Sinorhizobium meliloti: one gene and its partner. The protein of the gene in region 2 binds, or shares a complex with, the protein of the main gene of each other region. Links are inferred from orthologs where the notes say so. Each region holds a gene or a part of one and is shown on either strand. Other genes may lie near its edges.

The links.
Region 1: the proteins of carA (region 2) and carB are in contact, whole or in part, in a solved structure (PDB 1KEE), measured with the Escherichia coli proteins. The link is inferred for Sinorhizobium meliloti from one-to-one orthologs.

Annotation. Positions count from the first base shown.
Region 1 is NZ_JAGIOS010000001.1:3,476,999-3,481,350, reverse strand. The notes cover bases 160-4,195. They hold carB (carbamoyl-phosphate synthase large subunit), read right to left. Parts: upstream 3,852-4,195; coding sequence 360-3,851; downstream 160-359. Other genes in these bases: JOH52_RS16945 (zinc-dependent alcohol dehydrogenase family protein), read right to left, coding at 4,054-4,195; JOH52_RS16955 (DUF6894 family protein), read right to left, coding at 160-276. In the rest of the region: more of JOH52_RS16955, read right to left, coding at 1-159; more of JOH52_RS16945, read right to left, coding at 4,196-4,352. UniProt on the Escherichia coli protein: Large subunit of the glutamine-dependent carbamoyl phosphate synthetase (CPSase).
Region 2 is NZ_JAGIOS010000001.1:2,462,569-2,465,716, reverse strand. The notes cover bases 112-2,943. They hold carA (glutamine-hydrolyzing carbamoyl-phosphate synthase small subunit), read left to right. Parts: upstream 112-840; coding sequence 841-2,046; downstream 2,047-2,943. Other genes in these bases: JOH52_RS11660 (LysR substrate-binding domain-containing protein), read right to left, coding at 2,085-2,943; JOH52_RS11670 (GatB/YqeY domain-containing protein), read right to left, coding at 112-515. Outside these bases: more of JOH52_RS11670, read right to left, coding at 66-111; more of JOH52_RS11660, read right to left, coding at 2,944-2,975; JOH52_RS11655 (SDR family oxidoreductase), read left to right, coding at 3,088-3,148. UniProt on the Escherichia coli protein: Small subunit of the glutamine-dependent carbamoyl phosphate synthetase (CPSase).

The DNA of each region.
Region 1 (4,352 bases), 1.0 Mb from region 2 along the record:
CAGGGCATCCTGTTCGGCGACGCGGCCCAGCGAGGGCGTGACGGTTGCGAGGAGCGCGCCTGTCTGCGAGCGTATCCTGACCTTCAGGGAACCATAATCCGCGTCGCGGCCGATCCTGTCGGCGATACGCTGGGCGTAATAGAGCGCCGATCCCTCATCGAAGTGAAGGATACCCTCGTCATCGGTGAAACAATCGTCGTCCCAATGGAGATCGAAGAAATATAGCTGCATGTCGTTGCCCCAACCACGCGCGTCACGGGTGATCCGTTTCCGCATGTTGGGACATGGAACCATGCCGCAATGGAACGCAGCCTGAATCGGACATTCAGGCTGCGTTCACAAGCGTAAATCCGCAATGGTCAGGTTTCGAAGTAGCTCTGCAGCGGACGCACTTCGAGGTTGCCCGCCTTCAGTGCCTTGATGGCGAGTGCCGCGGCCTCGGCGCCGGCCATCGTGGTGTAATAGGGCACCTTCTGCATCAGCGTCGCGCGGCGAAGCGATTTCGAGTCGGAGATCGCCTTGTTGCCGTCGGTCGTGTTGATCACGAGCTGGACCTGCCGGTTGCGGATGGCGTCCTCGACATGTGGCCGTCCTTCCAGGACCTTGTTGATCTTGGTTGCAACGATGCCCTGCTCGCCGAGGAAGCGCGCCGTGCCGCCGGTCGCCATGACCTTGAAGCCGATGTCGGAGAGAATGCGGATCGCGGGCAGCACCCGTTCCTTGTCCTCGTCGCGAACCGAGACGAAGACCGTTCCGTCGCGCGGCAGGTCGACGCCGGCGCCGAGCTGCGACTTGGCAAAGGCCAGCGCATAATCGGTGTCGAGCCCGATGACCTCGCCGGTCGAACGCATTTCCGGGCCGAGCAGCGTATCGACGCCCGGGAAGCGGGCGAAGGGGAAGACGGCCTCCTTGACGGCGATATGTTTCAGGTTGCGCGGATTCGGCTTCTTGCCATAGGCGGCGATCGCCTCGTCGAGCATTTCGCCGGCCATGACGCGGGCGGCGATCTTGGCGATCGGCGCGCCGATCGTCTTGGCGACGAAGGGAACGGTGCGTGAGGCGCGCGGGTTTACTTCGAGCACATAGATGGTGCCGTCCTTGATGGCGAACTGCACGTTCATCAGGCCGCCGACGTTCAGCGCTCTGGCGAGCGCCCCCGTCTGACGCTCCAGTTCGTCGACCATGTCCGTGCCGAGCGAATGCACCGGCAGCGAGCAGGCGGAGTCGCCCGAGTGGATGCCGGCCTCCTCGATATGCTCCATGATGCCCGAAACGAAGACATCCTTGCCGTCACAAAGGCAATCGACGTCCACTTCGATCGCATTCGTCAGGTAGCTGTCGAAGAGGAGCGGGTTCTTGCCGAGCAAGGTGTTGATCTGGCCGGTCTTGTCGTTCGGATAGCGCTGCTTGATATCTTCAGGAACCAGCCCCGGAACGGTGTCGAGCAAATAGCTCTGCAGCATGCTTTCCGAATGGATGATCTGCATGGCGCGGCCGCCGAGAACATAGGACGGGCGCACGACCAGCGGGAAGCCGATTTCGCCGGCAACGAGGCGGGCCTGCTCGACGGAGTAGGCAATGCCGTTGTTCGGCTGGTTGAGATCGAGCTTCATCAGGAGCTTCTGGAAGCGATCACGGTCCTCGGCGAGATCGATCGCGTCCGGCGCGGTGCCGAGGATCGGGATGCCGTTCTTTTCCAGCGCTTCGGCAAGCTTCAGCGGAGTCTGGCCGCCGAACTGGACAATGACGCCATGCAACGTGCCGTTTTCCTGTTCGGCACGCATGATCTCGATCACATCCTCTGCCGTCAGGGGCTCGAAATAGAGCCGGTCGGAGGTGTCGTAGTCGGTCGAAACCGTCTCCGGGTTGCAGTTGATCATGATCGCTTCGTAGCCGGCGTCCTTCAGTGCGAAGGCGGCATGGCAGCAGCAGTAGTCGAATTCGATGCCCTGGCCGATCCGGTTCGGGCCGCCGCCGAGGATGACGACCTTTTTCCGGTCGGAAACCTGCGCCTCCGACCGGGCGGCACCGACGAAAGGCGTCTCATAGGTCGAATACATGTAAGCGGTCGGCGATGCGAACTCGGCCGCGCAGGTGTCGATGCGCTTGTAGACGGGGCGCACGTTCAGTGCGTTGCGGAGCTCGGCCACCTCTTTCGGACGCTTGCCGGTAAGCGTCGCAAGCCGGGCGTCGGAGAAGCCCATTGCCTTCAGCATGCGCAGGTTCTCGGCGTCGGCGGGCAGGCCGTGCTCGCGGATGCGCGCCTCCATGTCGACGATCGCCTTGAACTGGGCAATGAACCAGGGGTCGATCTTGCAGGCTTCATGCACTTCGGCTTCGCTCATGCCGAGACGCAGCGCCTGTGCGACCATGCGCAGGCGGTCCGGCGTCGGCGTGCCGAGCGCGGCGCGGATGGCATTGCGGCCGTCGCCATTGTCGTCGAAATCAGGCACCTCGATCTCGTCAAGTCCGGTCAGTCCGGTCTCGAGACCGCGCAGCGCCTTCTGCAGCGATTCGGCGAAGGTCCGGCCGATCGCCATGACTTCGCCCACCGACTTCATTGCGGTCGTGAGCGTCGGCTCGGCTCCCGGGAATTTCTCGAAGGCGAAGCGCGGGATCTTGGTGACGACGTAGTCGATCGAAGGCTCGAAGGATGCAGGCGTCGCGCCGCCGGTGATATCGTTTTCGAGTTCGTCGAGCGTATAGCCGACTGCGAGCTTGGCGGCGATCTTGGCAATCGGGAAGCCGGTGGCCTTCGATGCGAGTGCGGAGGAGCGCGAGACGCGCGGGTTCATCTCGATGACGACGAGGCGGCCATTCTCGGGATTGACGGCGAACTGGACGTTCGAGCCGCCCGTTTCGACGCCGATCTCGCGCAGCACCGCGATCGAGGCGTTGCGCATGATCTGATATTCCTTGTCGGTCAAGGTCAGTGCCGGCGCAACGGTGATCGAATCGCCCGTGTGGACGCCCATCGGATCGATGTTCTCGATCGAGCAGATGATGATGCAGTTGTCCGCCTTGTCGCGGACGACCTCCATTTCATATTCCTTCCAGCCGAGGACCGATTCCTCGATCAGGACTTCCGTCGTCGGCGACGCGTCGAGACCGCTGCCGACGATCTCGAAGAACTCCGAACGGTTATAGGCGATGCCGCCCCCGGTGCCGCCGAGCGTGAAGGACGGCCGGATGATCGCGGGGAGGCCCACATCGTCGAGCGCCTGTGCGGCGATCGCCATGGCGTGGTTCACATAGCGCTGCTTGCGATCGCCTTCGCCGAGGTTCCACTGGTTTTCGAGTTCGTCCAGCGCCTTGTCGAGTTCGTCACCGGAAAGCTTCGCCTTGAGCGCTGAGCGCTCCGCCTCGTGCGACTTGCGGTCGTGGTCCTTGATGTCCGTGGCGTTCGCCAGACGCGACTTGGGCGTCTCGAGGCCGATATGCGCCATGGCCTCGCGGAACAGGGCGCGGTCTTCCGCCTTGTCGATCGCCTCGGGCTTCGCACCGATCATCTCGACATTGTAGCGGTCGAGCACGCCCATGCGGCGCAGCGACAGGGCCGTGTTGAGCGCCGTCTGTCCGCCCATGGTCGGCAGCAGCGCGTCGGGGCGTTCCTTGGCGATGATCTTGGCGACGACCTCTGGCGTGATCGGTTCGACATAGGTCGCGTCCGCCAGACCCGGATCGGTCATGATCGTCGCCGGGTTGGAGTTGACCAGGATGACGCGGTAGCCTTCCTCCTTCAACGCCTTGCACGCCTGGGTGCCGGAGTAGTCGAATTCGCATGCCTGACCGATGACGATCGGCCCCGCGCCGATGATGAGGATCGATTTGATGTCTTGGCGCTTCGGCATGGGCAATCATCCGTTTCTAGCTGCGCGAAAAACCGGCCAGGTTGGGAGGTCACCGGCCGGGTCGCGCATTGATGGTCTTTTCAGGCTAGAAGCGGCTTATAGGCAAATGTTTTCGCCAGCGGAACCCCGAAAATTCGGGAATCGACAAGAAAGCAAAGATATTTGTTCCGCCTCTCGAACCTACGGTTCTCCGATAGAAACACTACTGCTGCGCCACCCGCTCGGCGGACGGGATCACCAATACCTTCACCTCGCCGGCAGCGGCGGGATTTGAAATGACATCAGGTGCTTCATCGAGCGATATGCGCCGTGAAATCATCCGGTCGATCTCGATCGCGCCTGTCGCAACCAGGTCGGCCGCGCGGCGGTGGACGAAGGGATTGATAAAGGAGCCAAGCACGCGGAGCTCGCGGAAGAGAATGTCGAACGGTTCGATTTCGACCTTTTCTCCTTGCGGCAGCACGCCGAGGATCACGACCGTACCGCCCGCCTTGGCGAGGC
Region 2 (3,148 bases):
GCGGCGCGGGTCGTTTGCCGTCAGCCGCCCAGGGAAGGCGCGCCCGCCGAAGCGGGCGCTGCGGCTTACTTCAGGAGGTCTTTGACCACCCCGGAGGCCTTGCCGAAGTCCATCTTGCCCGGATAGCGCTCTTTCAGGGCGTTCATGCACTTGCCCATGTCGCGCAGCCCGTGCGCACCGATTTCCGCGACGGTCTTGGCGCAGACTTCCTTGACCTTTTCCTCGGAAAGCTGCTCCGGCAGGAACTGGTTGATGATGGCGATTTCCTGCCGCTCCTGCTCGGCAAGCTCCGGCCGCCCGCCCTCGTCATAGACGCGGGCCGATTCCTCGCGCTGCTTGATCATCTTCGCAAGGATCTGCAGGATCTCGTCGTCGCCGACCGGGTCCTTGCCGTGGCCGCGATTGGCGATGTCGCGGTCCTTGATCGCGGCCTGGATGAGCCGGACGGTCGAGACGCGCCGGGTATCCTTGGCCTTGAGGGCTTCTTTCAGTGCATTGGCGAAATGCTCGCGCATGTCTTAACTCCATGTCGAAACCGACCCCAGGGCTTTATCTGCGGGGCCGGTTCGATGCGTTCTTTTGTCATCGTCTTAAACCAGTGCGGCAGGTACAATCAAACGTCTTTGGCAACCGATTGAATTATAAGGCATTTTATTTCCATACAATTCACAGCGGCTGGTTGACCTTGCCAGAGCCTTTGGCTATTTTCCGGCACCTGCACGTACATCGGCATGAACTTTCTCCCGCGGGGTTTCCGCGCGCCATGCCGCATGCGATCTGAAATGGCCCTGAACCGACCGGCTTTCAAGCCTCGCTTTCGGCCACAACGGGATAGAGACGATGACCGCGACACCCGCATGGACAATCCAGAAACCCACTGCCCTGCTCGTTCTGGCCGACGGCACGGTGATCGAAGGCAAGGGCATCGGCGCGACCGGGACGGTTCAGGCCGAGGTCTGTTTCAACACGGCGTTGACCGGTTACCAGGAAATCCTGACCGACCCCTCCTATCTCGGGCAGATCGTCACGTTCACCTTTCCGCATATCGGCAATATCGGCGCCAATGACGAGGACATCGAGGATCTGACGCCTGCCGCCCGCCACGGTGCCGTCGGCGTCATCTTCAAGGCCGACATCACCGAGCCTTCCAACTACCGCGCAGCCAAGCACCTCGACGCCTGGCTGAAGGCGCGCGGCATCATCGGGCTCTGCGGCATCGACACCCGGGCGCTGACGGCCTGGATCCGCGAAAACGGCATGCCTAACGCCGTCATCGCCCACGACCCGGCAGGCGTCTTCGACGTCGAGGCGCTGAAAGCCGAGGCAAAGGCCTGGAGCGGCCTCGAGGGCCTCGATCTCGCCAAGGTCGCCACTTCCGGCCAGTCCTACCGCTGGAACGAGAAGCCCTGGGTCTGGAACGAGGGCTACTCGACGCTGGGCGAGACCGACGCCGCTTATCACGTCGTGGCTCTCGACTACGGCGTCAAGCGCAACATCCTCCGCCTCTTCGCCGGCCTGAACTGCCGTGTCACCGTCGTCCCCGCCCAGACGAGCGCCGAGGAAGTCCTGGCGCTCAAGCCGGACGGCATCTTCCTGTCGAACGGCCCGGGCGACCCGGCCGCGACGGGCGAATATGCCGTGCCGGTCATCCAGGACCTTCTCAAGACGGATATCCCGGTCTTCGGCATATGCCTCGGCCACCAGATGCTGGCACTGGCGCTCGGTGCCAGGACCGAGAAGATGCACCAGGGACACCACGGCGCCAACCACCCGGTCAAGGACCACACCACCGGCAAGGTCGAGATCGTTTCGATGAACCACGGCTTCGCGGTCGATGCGAACTCGCTTCCGCAAGGTGTTGAACAGACTCACATCTCGCTCTTCGACGGCACCAATTGCGGCTTGCGCGTCGACGGCAGACCGGTCTTCTCCGTCCAGCATCACCCGGAAGCATCGCCAGGCCCGCAGGACAGCCATTATCTCTTCCGCCGCTTCCTGAATCTCATTCGCGAGAAGAAAGGCGAACCGGCACTCGCCGAGCGCTGAGTTGTTCTCAAGGCCCGCCTCGTGCGGGCCTTCCTGCATCAGCCGTCGACGAGACGCTCGGCGATGAAATCGACCGTTGCCCGCACGGAGGGAAGCTGCCCGCGCCGGTGCGGCATCAAGATCGTCGTCATCACCTTGCCGGCGGTCCACTCGGGAAGAATGCGGATAAGCGTGCCGCTTTCGATCTCCTGCTGACAAAGCTTGCCGGGCAAGGTGGTGATGCCGAGACCCGCGAGAGCTGCTTCTCGCAGGACGCGGGATTCGTCGGCCACGAAACGCGGCCTCGGCGAGACCGACACGGTCGACCCATCGGCGCGCTCCATCACCCAGCCTTCGGACGCCAGCGACGTGAGCAGTCCATCATGATGATCGAGATCCTCCGGGCGTTCGGGAGTGCCGTTCCCTTGCAAATAGAGCGGTGAGGCGACGATCAGCTTAGCCTGGAATCCGATGCGGCGCTGGACGAGGCCGGAATCCGGCAGCGGTGCGAAATGGTCTCGCACGGCAAGATCGAAGCCTTCCTGGATGACATCGACGAAGCGGTCCGTCGCATGCAGCGTCACGCGCAGCTTCGGATAGGCAAGTGCGAGCTGCGGCAAGAGCGGCGCCAGCGACAGCTGCGCGGTCGGCACCGAAGCCGTGATCCTCACCGTGCCGCTCGGTTCGGCAAGTCTGCCCCTGACGACATTCTCCGCCGCTTCCGCCTCGATCATCATCGCCGCCGCGTGGCGGTAAAAATCCTTGCCGGATTCGGTCACCGCGAAATGACGCGACGTGCGGTTGATCAACCGCACGCCGAGATCCTTTTCGAGTTCGGCCACGCGCTTGCTGAGCGTCGATTTCGGCAGGTTCAACGCGCGCGCGGCGGGCGCGAACCCCCCGTGGTCCACGACGTGAACGAAGAACGTGAAGTCGTTGAGATTGGCCATGGCTTTCCATCATCCACAAACATGGACGATAGGTCCACACAGAGCCATCTAGCACAAGTTCGTCCACAAGTGCATCTATTCATCATCATTGTTGAACCGAAAGGAAACGGACATGGGCAACTATCAGGGAAAGAAGGCGATCGTCATCGGCGGGACCCACGGCATGGGCCTGG